Regions from separate parts of the Kitasatospora sp. NPDC101108 genome, predicted to be linked through region 2. Evidence: riboswitches for the same ligand, from Rfam matches in the RefSeq annotation. Region 2 holds a riboswitch; the other holds the start of a gene.
What was found. Region 2 has a riboswitch for glycine ahead of gcvP (aminomethyl-transferring glycine dehydrogenase). Riboswitches for the same ligand answer to the same signal wherever they lie in the genome.
Positions count from the first base shown of each region.

Region 1: another riboswitch for glycine. It lies ahead of gcvT (glycine cleavage system aminomethyltransferase GcvT); the one in region 2 lies ahead of gcvP (aminomethyl-transferring glycine dehydrogenase).

Region 1 is NZ_JBVJLM010000023.1:46,172-53,346, forward strand. It holds gene ACZ6Z8_RS32830 (ABC transporter permease) at 1-135, opposite strand, end outside; gene ACZ6Z8_RS32835 (enhanced serine sensitivity protein SseB C-terminal domain-containing protein) at 593-1,573, opposite strand; gene ACZ6Z8_RS32840 (enhanced serine sensitivity protein SseB C-terminal domain-containing protein) at 1,689-2,486, opposite strand; glycine riboswitch at 2,742-2,846, shown strand; gene gcvT (glycine cleavage system aminomethyltransferase GcvT) at 3,094-4,215, shown strand; gene gcvH (glycine cleavage system protein GcvH) at 4,316-4,693, shown strand; gene glyA (serine hydroxymethyltransferase) at 4,777-6,057, shown strand; gene ACZ6Z8_RS32860 (L-serine ammonia-lyase) at 6,209-7,175, shown strand, end outside.
Region 2 is NZ_JBVJLM010000009.1:12,656-19,830, forward strand. It holds gene ACZ6Z8_RS20450 (MFS transporter) at 1-907, opposite strand, end outside; gene ACZ6Z8_RS20455 (PRC and DUF2382 domain-containing protein) at 1,102-2,190, opposite strand; glycine riboswitch at 2,414-2,517, shown strand; glycine riboswitch at 2,519-2,650, shown strand; gene gcvP (aminomethyl-transferring glycine dehydrogenase) at 2,755-5,655, shown strand; gene ACZ6Z8_RS20465 (DUF5999 family protein) at 5,857-6,048, opposite strand; gene ACZ6Z8_RS20470 (hypothetical protein) at 6,473-7,051, opposite strand.

The DNA of each region.
Region 1 (7,175 bases), on a different contig from region 2:
GGCGACGGCGGCCTTGTCCCGCTTGAAGCGGGTCCAGGCGATCCGACCGAGGGAGCGGCCCTCGATCGTCTTGGCCGGGCCCGGGGAGGCGAGTGCCTCGGGTTCGTTCCCGGCGGTGGTCATGGGTGCGGTCATGGTCAGTTGGTCCCCTCGCCGACGGTGGCCGGCCCACGGGTGCCGGGCGCCGGTTCGGCGGTACGGCTGCGGACGTGCGGAGGTGCTAGGTGCAGGTGTTCGCGGCAGTACGTCGTGCACGGGTACTGCCTCCACGCGGGATGGGCGTCGCGTGGATCGAGCGGTCGGCGTGCGCGTTCACCTTCGTGGGGTTTCCAGTACGCGCGATGCGTTGCGCAGAACTCTCTGCCATCCGAACAGGCTTGCGCCAGCCCTGACAACCGACAGATGCCCAACTGTGATCTGCCCGCATGCACCTCCCCGATCTTCGGCATATACCTCTTCACATGGCTGTAACTGCCATGTCAAGATGTGCCTGCGCCGAGATCGGAAATTCGTCCCGAAAGCACCGAAGCCGACCTGATCAGGGATCAAGTCGGCTTCGTGCCAGAGGGTTTGACAACAGCGGTTTCGACAATCAGCGGCCGGGGTATCCGGGCCACGGCGGCTGGGCCTGCTGCCCCCAACCCGGCGCGGGCGGCTGGGTGCCGTACGCGTAACCGGGCATCGACTGTCCGGGCATCGGCTGTCCGGGCATCGACTGCCCCGGGACCGGTCGGCCCGGCATCGACTGCCCGGGGTACGGCGGCGGCACCGGCGGGTACGGGCCCGTCGGCGGTCGGCCCGCCTCCCGGTCGAAGAACGGCCGCGCGTTGGCGCGCATCCACAGCGCCACCGGGTCGTACTCGTCCGACATCGCCACGGTGGACACCGCGAGCCCCTCCGGGGCCACCGCGATCGCCCGCTGCATCAGCGCCCTGACCGCCTCCACCGCCGGCGGCGAACTCTCGTACAGGTCGAGGCCGATCGCCAGGTACGGCTCCCCCACCGACGGCTGCACCCAGGCCCGGCGCAGCGCCCGGACCGCGCGCACCTCGCCCGCCTGCCGCTCCAGCAGCGCGAAGAACTGCTGGGCGTTCACCTGCGGCTCGCTCAGCTTCAACGGACCGGCCGGCAGCCGGTCCAGGCCCGCGGCGATCCGCCGCAGGTCCGCCCACGGCACCCCGACCCCGCCGCCCGGCGCGTGCGGGTTGAGCCACAGGCCCCAGCGGGTGCGGTACAGCGAAGCGGCGATCTCCCGCCCGGAGATGACCTCGTGCGCCCGGGCCCAGCCGGAGGCCGTCAGCTGCTCGGGCGAGGTGACGGCCGGCGCGTAGCCGTGACCGCCGATCTCCATGTTCCCGTACTGGGCGTCCGGACTGCCCGGGCTGCCGTGCCACAGCAGCATCCAGACCTGGCCCTCGGCCAGCGCGTGCAGCAGCCGCTCGTACGCGTCCCAGCGCTCCGGCGCGACCTCGCGCAGAGCCTGCTCCAACGCGCCCGGATCCGCGCCCGGGCGCCCGGCCGGTGCCTGGCCCCAGGGCCCCGGCACCCCGCCCGCTCCCGTTCCCGCACTCATGCGCCCACCTCGCCGCGCCTCTTTCCTGAACCCGCCGGCCCGTCAGCCGCCTGCACGCACCCTATGGCGCGGCACCGGCCACCGCCACGGCGACGTGCCTGTGAAGAATCCCCGCTCACACCCGCGAGTAGAAGGGCATGACCCGGGTCAGCAGCCACTCGACCACCGGGTCGTCGGCGAGGTCGAGCAGCACGAGGTGGACGCCGCCCGGCAGCGGCGCGGTTCCCAGCGCCCGCCCGAGCGCCTCGTTCACCGCCCCCGGGTCGGCCGGGGCCACCGGATCCAGCTGGACGCCCACGAACATCACGGTCGGTTCGCCCTCGATGCTGGCCAGCGCCCGGCGCGCGGTCACGACCCCCGTCAGGGCCGACAGTTCGGCCCTGCAAGCGGCCAGGAAATGCTCCGGGTCCTCGCCCGGCACGGGCTCGCGCAGCGCCACCCGGCCGCCGGTCGGCGCCTCCGGCTGCTGCTCCCAGCGCTCCTCCCGGGGGCCGCGGCGCAGCTCCGCCACACCCTGCGGGGGCACCGGGATGCCCACCGCCGCCTCCGGGTTGACCGCGATGCCCACGCCCAGCGGCAGTCCGCGGGCGAACTCCCAGGCCGGTGCGACCGCGAAGGCCATCCCCGGTGCCTGCTGCAGGAACACCTCCTGCGAGGAGAACACCGGCACGTACGGGGAGCCGGCCAGCTCGACGGTCGGCAGGTCCAGCGACTGCCCGTTCGGGTCGCCCCCGGCCGGCAGCGGGATCCACACCTGGCTGCGGGCCAGCACCTCGATCACCCGCGGCGTCGCCCCCGGGTCGCCCAGCGCGGCCGTCAGCACCTGCTCCAGCTCGTTCGCCGGCCACGCGCCGCCCGACGGCGCCGCCTGCGGCCCGTCCCACCCCTGCTGCTGCTCCACCGGGTACTCCATGCGCCGCCGTCCGCCCTCGTGCCGGGTCGGCCGCCCACTGCTGCACCGACGCGGAGAAGTTTAGGGCTCGGCTTCGAACGCGCGTCGTCCCCCCGGAGGGCGCCCGGCGGCGTGCGACGGGGCGCGCCGTGGCACGTGACCGGGCGCTCCGTGCCGTGTGACCGGGTCCCCTCTCCCCTCCTCCGCGCGGACGTGCCATGATGTGCGCGTCCGACGGCATGCGCCGCGGGCCCCCACAACTCCACACCGGCCGCTCGAACCCGCGCGGGAGAGCCCGGAGTGCCCCTCGGGGGGCACAGCCGGCGCCGAAGGAGCAAGTCCTCCCCGGAATCTCTCAGGCCCCCCTACCGCGCGGGTTAGGCACATCTGGAAAGCGGCGCACGGCCCTGTCGCGCGCCCACCCACGGTGCAAGCCGCCGTCCTGTCCCCGATGCTGGAACCAGCTGATGCTGGCACCAGCTGCGGGCAGGCGGGCGGTGAAGCTCTCAGGTTCGACGACAGATGGGGAGACCCACGCCGCCGCATGCCCGCGCGCAGGGTCGGTCCCCGAGCGGGTCCGGTCCCGGCGCGCGCACCCCTGAGTGCCCCGACCGAGGAGTTCCTGGCCATGTCGTCCCTCCGCCTCACCGCGCTCGACGCGCTGCACCGCGCCCTCGGCGCGACCATGACCGACTTCGCCGGCTGGGACATGCCGCTGCGCTACGGCAGCGAGCGCGAGGAGCACCTCGCCGTCCGCACCAAGGCCGGCCTGTTCGACCTCTCGCACATGGGCGAGATCACCGTCACCGGCCCGCAGGCCGGCGAGATGCTGGACCACGCCCTGGTCGGCTTCGTCTCCGCGCTCGGCGTGCTGCGCGCCCGCTACACCATGATCTGCGCCGAGGACGGCGGCATCCTGGACGACCTGATCGTCTACCGCCTGCGCGAGGACGCCTTCCTGGTGGTCGCCAACGCCTCCAACGCCCAGCTGGTGCTGGACGAGCTGATCGCCCGCGCCAAGGGCTTCGACGCCGTCGTCACCGACGACCGCGACACCTACGCGCTGATCGCCGTCCAGGGCCCGGAGGCCACCGCCGTCCTGGCGAAGACCACCGACGCCGACCTGCCCGGCCTGAAGTACTACGCGATCCTCCCGGCCCAGGTGGCCGGCCGCGAGGTGCTGCTGGCCCGGACCGGCTACACCGGCGAGGACGGCTTCGAGATCTTCTGCCACCCGGTCGACGCCGAGCCGGTCTGGCAGGCCCTGACCGCCGCCGGCGAGGGCCACGGCCTGGTCCCGTGCGGCCTGTCCTGCCGCGACACGCTGCGCCTGGAGGCGGGCATGCCGCTGTACGGGCACGAGCTGTCCACCGACCTGACCCCGTTCGACGCGGGCCTGGGCCGGGTCGTCCGCTTCGACAAGACCACCAACGACGGCGCGTTCGTCGGCCGCAAGGCGCTGGAGCAGGCCGCCGCCGCGGCCGAGACCAACCCGCCGAAGGTCCTGGTCGGCCTGGTCTCCGAGGGCAAGCGTGTGCCGCGCGCCGAGTACACCGTGGTCTCCACCGACGGCGCCCCGATCGGCCGGATCACCTCCGGCGCGCCGTCCCCGACGCTGGGGAAGCCGATCGCGATGGCCTACGTCGACGCGGCCCACGCCGAGCCGGGCACCACCGTCGCGGTGGACGTGCGCGGCAAGCACGAGCCCGTCCAGGTCGTGGCGCTGCCGTTCTACAAGCGCGCCCGCTGAGGCCTCGCAGGACCCCTCGATTTCCCATACACGCACGTCGGAGCCGTCCGTGCGGCGGCCCGCTGCGTCGTACCCGCTTCCCATCCTGGAGAATGACGCCATGAGCAACCCCCAGCACCTGCAGTACACCAAGGAGCACGAGTGGCTGACGGCCGCCGTGGACGGTGTCTCCACGGTCGGCATCACCAAGCACGCCGCCGACGCGCTCGGTGACATCGTCTACGTGCAGCTGCCCGAGGTCGGCGACACCGTGACCGCCGGCGAGACCTGCGGCGAGCTGGAGTCGACCAAGTCGGTCAGCGACCTGTACTCCCCGGTGACCGGCGAGGTCGTCGAGGTCAACCAGGACGTCCTGGACGACAACGGCCTGGTCAACAGCGCCCCGTTCGAGGGCGGCTGGCTGTTCAAGGTCCGCGTCGAGGCCACCGACGCGCTGCTCAGCGCCGACGAGTACGACGCGCTCACCCACGCCGGCTGACCAGCCCGGCACCGGGCGGGCCGCGCGCACGCCGGCCCGCCCCCACCGTCCCCTCGCTCTCCTCCTCCCGGGAAGACCACACCATGACGGTTCTCAACCAGTCCCTGCACGCCCTCGACCCGGAGATCGCCGCCGCGGTCGACGCCGAGCTGCACCGCCAGCAGACCACCCTGGAGATGATCGCCTCCGAGAACTTCGCCCCGGTGGCGGTCATGGAGGCCCAGGGCTCGGTGCTCACCAACAAGTACGCCGAGGGCTACCCCGGCCGCCGCTACTACGGCGGTTGCGAGCACGTCGACGTGGTCGAGCAGATCGCGATCGACCGGATCAAGGCCCTGTTCGGCGCCGAGCACGCCAACGTCCAGCCGCACTCCGGCGCGCAGGCCAACGCCGCCGCGATGTTCGCGCTGATCCAGCCGGGCGACACCATCCTGGGCCTGAACCTGGCCCACGGCGGTCACCTGACCCACGGCATGAAGATCAACTTCTCCGGCAAGCTCTACAACGTGGTCGCGTACCACGTCGACGAGAAGACCGGCCAGGTCGACATGGCCGAGGTCGAGCGCCTGGCCAAGGAGCACCAGCCGAAGCTGATCATCGCCGGCTGGTCCGCCTACCCGCGCCAGCTGGACTTCGCCGAGTTCCGCCGGGTCGCCGACGCGGTCGGCGCGCTGCTCATGGTGGACATGGCGCACTTCGCCGGCCTGGTGGCCGCGGGCCTGCACCCGAACCCGGTGCCGTACGCGGACGTGGTCACCACCACCACCCACAAGACCCTGGGCGGCCCGCGCGGCGGCGTCATCCTGTCCAAGGCCGAGTGGGCGAAGAAGATCAACTCCGCGGTCTTCCCCGGCCAGCAGGGCGGCCCGCTGGAGCACGTGATCGCGGGCAAGGCCGTCGCCTTCAAGGTCGCCGCCTCGGAGGAGTTCAAGGAGCGCCAGCAGCGCACCCTGGAGGGCGCCAAGATCCTCGCCGAGCGTCTGCTGCAGGCCGACGTCGCCGAGGCCGGCGCCTCCGTGCTGTCCGGCGGCACCGACGTCCACCTGGTCCTGGTCGACCTGCGCAACAGCCAGCTCGACGGCCAGCAGGCGGAGGACCGGCTGCACGAGGTCGGCATCACCGTCAACCGCAACGCCATCCCGAACGACCCGCGCCCGCCGATGGTCACCTCCGGCCTGCGCATCGGCACCCCGGCCCTGGCCACCCGCGGCTTCCGGGCCGAGGACTTCCGCGAGGTCGCCGACATCATCGCCGAGGCGCTCAAGCCCGCCTTCGACGAGACCGTCGCCGCCGCGCTGAAGGCCCGGGTCACCGCCCTGGCCGAGAAGTACCCGCTCTACCCGAACCTGGCCGGCCAGGAGTGATCCTGTTCGGGATGAGGTGACCGGCCTCACCCCGCCGGTGCACCTGGGACCCCGGGGCACCGCGCACACTGGACAGTGCGCGCGGTGCCCCGTCCCGTGTCATCCCCCCTGCCCGCAAGTCCTTCCACGAGACCAGACAAGGACGTCCCCCGTGGCCATCAGCGTCTTCGACCTCTTCTCCATCGGCATCGGCCCGTCGAGTTCCCACACCGTCGGCCCGATGCGCGCGGCCCGGATGTTCGCCCGCCGCCTGCGCTCCGAAGGCCTGCTGGACCGGGTCACCGGCGTGCGCGCCGAGCTGTACGGCTCGCTGGGCGCCACCGGCCACGGCCACGGCACCCCGAAGGCCGTCCTGCTCGGCCTGGAGAACAACTCGCCCCGCACCGTCGACGTCGACCAGGCGGACAAGGACGTCGAGCGGATCCTCGCCGAGAAGCGGCTCAGCCTGCTCGGCGACCACCCGATCGACTTCGACCCCGACACCCAGCTGATCCTGCATCGGCGCCGCTCGCTGCCGTACCACGCCAACGGCATGACCCTGTGGGCGTACGCGGCGGACGGCTCGACGCTGCTGGAGAAGACCTACTACTCGGTCGGCGGCGGCTTCGTCGTGGACGAGGACGCGATCGGCGCGGACCGGGTCAAGCCCGACGACACCGCGCTGCGCTACCCCTTCCGCACCGGCGAGGAGCTGCTGCGGCTCACCCGGGAGACCGGGCTGTCGATCTCCGGCCTGATGCTGGAGAACGAGAAGGCCTGGCGCAGCGAGGAGGAGATCCGGACCGGTCTGCTGGAGATCTGGTCCGTGATGCAGGAGTGCGTGCGGGCCGGGATGACCCGCGAGGGCATCCTGCCGGGCGGGCTGAAGGTCCGCCGCCGGGCCGCCGCGGGCGCCCGGGCGCTGCGCGCCGAGGGGATCGGGCCGGCCAACGCGATGGAGTGGGTGACCCTCTACGCGATGGCGGTCAACGAGGAGAACGCCTCCGGGCGCCGGGTGGTCACCGCGCCCACCAACGGCGCGGCGGGCATCATTCCGGCCGTCCTGCACTACTACCTGAACTTCATCCCGGGCGCCGACGAGGACGGCATCGTCCGCTTCCTGCTCGCGGCCGGCGCCA
Region 2 (7,175 bases):
ACTTCTCCGGGGTCTGGGCGAAGTTGCTGATGACCATGAACGAGCCGTACATGCCGAAGCCGATGAGCAGACCGGCCAGGTTGGTGAAGGCCACGGCCGGGCGGGACATCATCTTCAGGTCGACCAGCGGGTGCGAGACCTTGGTCTCGATGATGCCCCAGACCAGGGCCACCACGGCGGCGACGGCGAACAGGCCGAGGGTCTTGGTGGAGGTCCAGCCCCAGTGGTTGCCCTGGCTGACGGCGACCAGCAGGGCGGAGAGCCAGGCGGCCAGAGTGACGGCACCGAGCGGGTCGGCGCCGCCCTCCTTGTCGGTCACCGGGTCGGTCGGGACGCGGAAGGCGACCAGGGCGACCGCGATCAGGCCGAAGATCAGGCCCATCCAGAAGATGGACTTGTAGTTCCAGTGCTCCAGCAGCAGGCCGGTGGCGACCAGGCCGAGGCCGGAGCCGACGCCCATCGAGGCGCTGATGGCGGCGACGCCGCCGGTGACCTTCTGCTTGGGCAGCTCGTCGCGGACGATGCTGATCGCCAGCGGCATCACGCCACCGCCGGCGCCCTGGAGGACGCGGGCGACGACCAGCCAGGTGAAGGAGTGGGTGCTGACCGCCAGGGCCGAACCGGCGACCAGACCGGCCAGCGAGATCAGCAGCATGGGCTTGCGGCCCCGGAGGTCGCCGAAGCGGCCCAGCAGGGGAGTCAGCACGGCGGCGGACAGCAGGTTGGCGGTCATCAGCCAGGTGATGTTGGAGCCGGAGACGTCCAGTTCCTTGGCCAGCGACGGCAGGATCGGGACGACCGCGGTCTGCACCACGCTGAACGACAGCATCGCCAGGATGAGGGCCGGCAGGACCCGGGCGTTGCTCTGCTTCTTGGCCGCGGTGGTGGGCTGTGGTGCCTCACTCACGGTTGCTTCCTCCCGTACATAGTGAATGAACTGAAGTAACTCTGCCGGAAGATACTTCAGAGTGTCAAATATCGACTGGTTAAGGTTTGGCAAAGGTGAAGGTTCGGGTGCGGTGGACCGGCGGATCGCGGGCGCGTCGAGGGCCCCGGACCGGAGTCCGGGGCCCATCGGGAACGCTGGTCGGGGCGGTGGAATCAGGCCAGGGGGTGCAGGGCGGCGGGGCGGGCGCCCTCGGGGGCCGGGGACATCGAGCCGTTCGTCGGGTTGGGCGCGGCGACGGCCTCGGCGGTGGTGTCGTGGACCTCGACGTTCTCGCGGCGGAGCTCGTCCCGGATCACCTCCTCCTCGGTGTACCGCTCGACCACCAGACGGACCCGCTCGATCGGGGCGAGGTACTTGCGGACCACCGGCCGTTCCTCGCGGAGGGTGACCTCTTCCACCGCCTCGTCGATCTCCTTCTCGGTGAGCGAGGCGAGCTCGGTTTCGCTGACCGGGATCCGCTCCACCCGGACCCGCTCGCGGACCACCGGGACGCGGCGCTCGACCTGCTCGCTGGTCACGTACTTGCGCAGCTTCGCGGTGCCCAGGACGTGCCACTCGGTGGAGATGTCGAGCCGCTCCTCGCGGCAGGTGATCTCCACCGGGTCGCTGGGGGCCGAGGCGGCGGCGGTGTCGGTCGCGAAGGGAGCGGTCGCGGCCTGGGTGGTCGCGACCGGCGTGGGCGCGGCCTGGGCGGGATGCGGCATCGGCTCGACGGCGTGGCCGGGGAAGGGGGCGGGGGTGCCGAGGGTTCGCACGGGGGCCTCCGTGGCGGTGCTGGTGGCGGTGGCGGTCATCGTCGTGCCGGAGTCGGGGGAGTGGTGGGCCACCGGCTCGGCGGCCGCGGCCACGGGGACGGCCGAGGTGGTGCCGAAGTCGAGGTCCGGCTGGGCGGCCGGGCCGGGCGCCCCGGCGGTCGGGCGGCCGTCCACCGCGGTGTCGAGGCCGTAGTAGCGGTAGAGCTGGAGTTCCTGGGCGGGGGACAGGTGCTGGCCGACGCCGAAGTCCGGCGAGTCCTTGACCAGCGACTTGTCGTACGGCACCCGGAGCTCGTCGCCGGAGAACTCGCTCGTGGTGAGGGGGACGAAGGCGTCCCGCCCGAAGATGCCGGTGCGGACGGCCGCCCACTCCGGCTGTCCGGTGGCGTCGTCCAGGTAGACCTCGTCGACCGTGCCGATCTTGTCGCCGTTGCGGTCGACCGCCTTGTGGCCGATGAGGTCGCGGGGGTCGATTTCGGTCTGCACGCTTTCCTCCAGTGCGCTGCGCCTGCGGCACGCCCGCAGATCGGCGGCCGGGGCACCCGTCCCGTCCGCCACTTCACACCAAAAGCCATGAATCGGGCCCACGCGACCGGGGTGCGGCCGGACGGGTCGGCGCTGGGCCGTCCGGGGGACGCGCGTAGACCCGGAGTGATCCGACGCACCCGTGATCGGAAGGCCTCCCGCTGGTACCCTGGGCGGCGACCGCCGAGCCCGCTCGGGAGAGTCCCCGTCAGCGAAAACCACTGGTCGGGGCGCCGAAGGAGCAACTCCTCCCCGGAATCTCTCAGGCATCCGTACCGTGCGGGATAGGTCACTCTGGAAAGCAGGGCAGGACCGTCGGCGCGGGAGCCGGCGATCACCACCCTCACCGACGGTGCAAGCCGACGGAGCGCCACAGCGCGACGTGCGGGCGAAGCTCTCAGGTCCCGATGACAGAGGGGGAGGCCTTTCGGGTCCGTCCGCCCAGGCCGGTCCGCTGTCCGCAGCGGCGTTGGCCGGCCGGCGTGCGTACCCCCGTTGGTCCGTGACCAGGAGGCCTCGACCACCATGAACGCCCAGCCGAACGCGGGACGCCCCACCGGCGCCCCGACCCTCACCGAGCTTGAGCTGGCCAGCCCCTTCGAGAACCGCCACATCGGCCCCGACGCCGCCGCCCAGGAGAAGATGCTGGCGTCCGTCGGCTACGGCTCGCTGGACGAGCTCGCCGCCACGGCCGTTCCCGAGGCCATCCGTTCCATCACCGCCCTGGACCTGCCCGCAGGCCGCAGTGAGGCCCAGGTCCTCGCCGAGCTGCGCGAGCTGGCGGGCCGCAACCAGGTGCTCCAGCCGATGATCGGCCTGGGCTACTACGGCACCTTCACCCCGCCGGTGATCCTGCGCAACGTCATGGAGAACCCGGCCTGGTACACCGCCTACACCCCGTACCAGCCGGAGATCTCGCAGGGCCGCCTGGAGGCGCTGCTCAACTTCCAGACCCTGGTCTCCGACCTGACCGGCCTGCCCACCTCCGGCTCCTCGCTGCTGGACGAGGGCACCGCGGCCGCCGAGGCGATGGCGCTGGCCCGCCGCGTCACCAAGGTCAAGGGCGGCGTCTTCCTGGTCGACGCCGAGACCCTGCCGCAGACCATCGCGGTGATCAACACCCGCGCCGTGCCGACCGGTGTCGAGGTCGTCGTCGCCGACCTGTCCGAGGGCATCCCGGCCGAGATCGCCGAGCGCGGCGTCTTCGGCGTGCTGCTGCAGTACCCGGGCGCCACCGGCGTGGTCCGCGACCTCGCCCCGGTGATCGAGCAGGCGCACGGCCTGGGCGCGATCGTCGCCGTCGCCGCCGACCTGCTGGCGCTCACCCTGCTCAAGTCCCCGGGCTCGCTGGGCGCCGACATCGCCTGCGGCACCTCGCAGCGCTTCGGCGTGCCGATGGGCTTCGGCGGCCCGCACGCCGGCTACCTGTCGGTGCGCGCCGAGTACGCCCGCTCGCTGCCCGGCCGCCTGGTCGGCGTCTCCGTCGACGCCGACGGCAACCGCGCCTACCGCCTGGCGCTGCAGACCCGCGAGCAGCACATCCGCCGCGAGAAGGCCACCAGCAACATCTGCACCGCCCAGGTGCTGCTCGCCGTGATGGCCTCGATGTACGCCGTCTACCACGGCCCGGACGGCCTGGCCGACATCGCCCGCCGCACCCACCGCTACGCCGCCGCCCTCGCCGAGGGCCTGCGGGCCGGCGGCGTCGAGCTGCTGCACGGCGAGTTCTTCGACACCGTCACCGCCGTCGTCCCGGGCCGCGCCGCCGAGATCGCTGCCGCCGCCCGCGCCAACGGCATCAACGTGTACCAGGACGGCGAGGACCGGATCTCGGTCTCCACCGACGAGACCACCACCCGCGAGCACCTGGCCGGTGTCTGGGCCGCCTTCGGCGTCCCCGCCGTCGAGGTGGCCGAGGCCGCCGGGACGCTGCCGGCCGCGGTGCTGCGCGAGGACGAGTACCTGACCCACCCGGTCTTCCACAGCCACCGCTCGGAGACCGCCATGCTGCGCTACCTGCGCCGCCTGTCGGACCGGGACTACGCGCTGGACCGCGGCATGATCCCGCTGGGCTCCTGCACCATGAAGCTCAACGCCACCACCGAGATGGAGGCGGTCACCTGGCCGGAGTTCGGCCAGCTGCACCCCTTCGCTCCGGTCGACCAGGCCGCGGGCTACCTGACCCTGATCCGTCAGCTGGAGCAGCAGCTGGTCGAGGTCACCGGCTACGACGCCGTCTCGATCCAGCCGAACGCGGGCTCCCAGGGCGAGCTGGCCGGCCTGCTGGCCGTCCGCGCCTACCACCACGCGAACGGCGACACCCAGCGCGACGTCTGCCTGATCCCGTCCTCGGCGCACGGCACCAACGCCGCCTCCGCGGTGATGGCCGGCATGCGCGTGGTCGTGGTGAAGACCCTGGTCGACGGCGACGTGGACGTCGAGGACCTGAAGGCCAAGATCGAGCAGCACCGCGACAACCTCTCGGTGCTGATGGTCACCTACCCGTCGACCCACGGCGTGTACGAGACCCAGATCACCGACATCTGCGCCCTGGTGCACGAGGCCGGCGGCCAGGTCTACGTGGACGGCGCCAACCTGAACGCCCTGGTCGGCCTGGCCAAGCCGGGCAAGTTCGGCGCGGACGTCTCGCACCTGAACCTGCACAAGACCTTCTGCATCCCGCACGGCGGCGGCGGCCCGGGCGTCGGCCCGGTCGCGGTGCGCGCCCACCTGGCGCCGTACCTGCCGAACCACCCGCTGCAGGAGGAGGCCGGCCCGGCCACCGGCGTCGGCCCGATCTCGGCCGCGCCGTGGGGCTCGGCGGCGATCCTGCCGATCTCCTGGGCGTACGTCCGGCTGATGGGTGGCGAGGGCCTCAAGCGCGCGACCCAGGTCGCGGTGCTGAACGCCAACTACATCGCCAAGCGCCTGGCTCCGCACTTCCCGGTGCTCTACACCGGCCCGGGCGGGCTGGTCGCGCACGAGTGCATCATCGACCTGCGCCCGCTGACCAAGGAGACGGGCGTGACGGTGGACGACATCGCCAAGCGCCTGATCGACTACGGCTTCCACGCGCCGACGATGTCCTTCCCGGTGGCCGGCACGCTGATGATCGAGCCGACCGAGTCCGAGGACCTGCACGAGATCGACCGGTTCTGCGACGCGATGATCGCGATCCGCGGCGAGATCGACAAGGTCGGCTCGGGTGAGTGGGCCGCCGACGACAATCCGCTGCGCAACGCCCCGCACACCGCCGCCACGCTGGCCGGCGACTGGGCGCACGGCTACTCGCGGCAGGAGGCGGTCTTCCCGGCGGGCGTCAACCCGGCGGACAAGTACTGGCCGCCGGTGAGCCGGATCGACGGCGCGTACGGCGACCGCAACCTGGTCTGCTCCTGCCCGCCGCTGGACGAGTACGGCGTCTGATCCCGGTCGGACGGACAGGGCCGGGGCCCCGGCGGAACGTTTCCGCCGGGGCCCCGGCCTTTTCTCGTCGTGCACTTCGCGTCGAAGCGCCTCGCGTCGCGCTTCGCGCGGTCGGGTCGGCGGTTGCCCCCGCCGGGCGGTCCCGGGCTGGGCGGTCCCGGGCCGTACGGTTCCGGCCGTACGGGCTGGGGCCGCGTGCGGTCAGGCCGCGTGGGCGACGGGGCGGCGCGGGGCGATCACCCGGCCGTCCGGCAGCAGCTCTCCGGTGTCCTCGAACAGGACGACGCCGTTGCAGAGCAGGCTCCAGCCCTGCTCCGGGTGGCAGGCCACCGGCACGGCCGCTTCGCGGTCCTCGGACTCGGCCGTCGGGCACTCAGGACGGTGCTGGCACATACGCGTACCCTCGCTTCGCTCTGCGATCCTCCCCGTGGTGCGGTCACCGGAGGTCGAGCCGTCCGGAGCCGCCGTGGTGGTCGGATCCTGTCCGCGCGCCGACCAGGTGTGGACCGGCGCTCAAGTGGGTAGGACAGGTGGTCCTTCCACGCTGGTTCCCAGTGTCGGCATCTGCGGACGTGCGCGCAGCGATTTCGTGACATGCGCCACAACTCCCGGGCATAGATCACCCGTTCAGGTGGCGCCCAGGGGAAACGGCGCACCACCGGGTCAGCCGGGGGATGGCCCGGCGGGGCCATGGCGGGTGGCCCGACCGGGTGGTAGCCGTTCGGGTGAGCCCACCCCGGGGGCGTCGGAGCGCACGGCGAAGGGCCGCCGGGCGGCGCGACCCGGCGGCGGTGTGGCGCTTCGGCTCCCGGTCGGGTCAGGAGGAGCCGAGCAGCAGCGGCGGCGGTCCGGCGAGCGGGGCGCGGACGAGCAGCGGTAGCAGCTCGGCGGCCGGGTAGGCGCGGTGCGCGGTGACGCCGAGCGGGGCCGGGGCGAGCGGGATCAGCAGGTCGGCGGACGGGCCGGCGTCGGGGCTGTGCAGCCAGAGCGCCGTGGCGTACTGGCCCGGGAAGGTGAGCAACCGGGGCTGGCAGCGGGAGCGGGAGCCCTGGGCGAGCTGCCAGGCCTCGCGCAGCGCCCGGACGGTGGAGGAGAGGTACGGGCCGGCGGTGAAGTGGGAGAAGGTGTGGCCCTCCGCGCTCTGCACCACCTCGGCGGCGGCGGCCACCTCGGGGCCGTCCTTGATCAGGAAGCGCCAGCCGGTCCGGCGGGCGGCGGGCAGTTCCGGATAGGGGCCGTCCAGAACGTGCACCGCGAGCGGGTGCGCGGGGAGCAGTGGACCGGTCGGGTGACGGAGCGCTGCGGCGGCGGGCTGGCGCAGCGCGGTCTCCGAGTCGAGCGCGCCAAGGACCGCGCGCAGGGCACTCGGCGGGGGCTGGGGGGTCTGCAGGGTCATGGCGGGGTCCGCCTCTCCAAGCGAGATCGGCGTGCGAGTGCGGCATACCGGCGCGGCGCGGTGCGTCTTCGCTGACGGGGGCCGGCCTTGTCCGGTTGTGCAGGATCGCGGCGCCGGCGCGGTC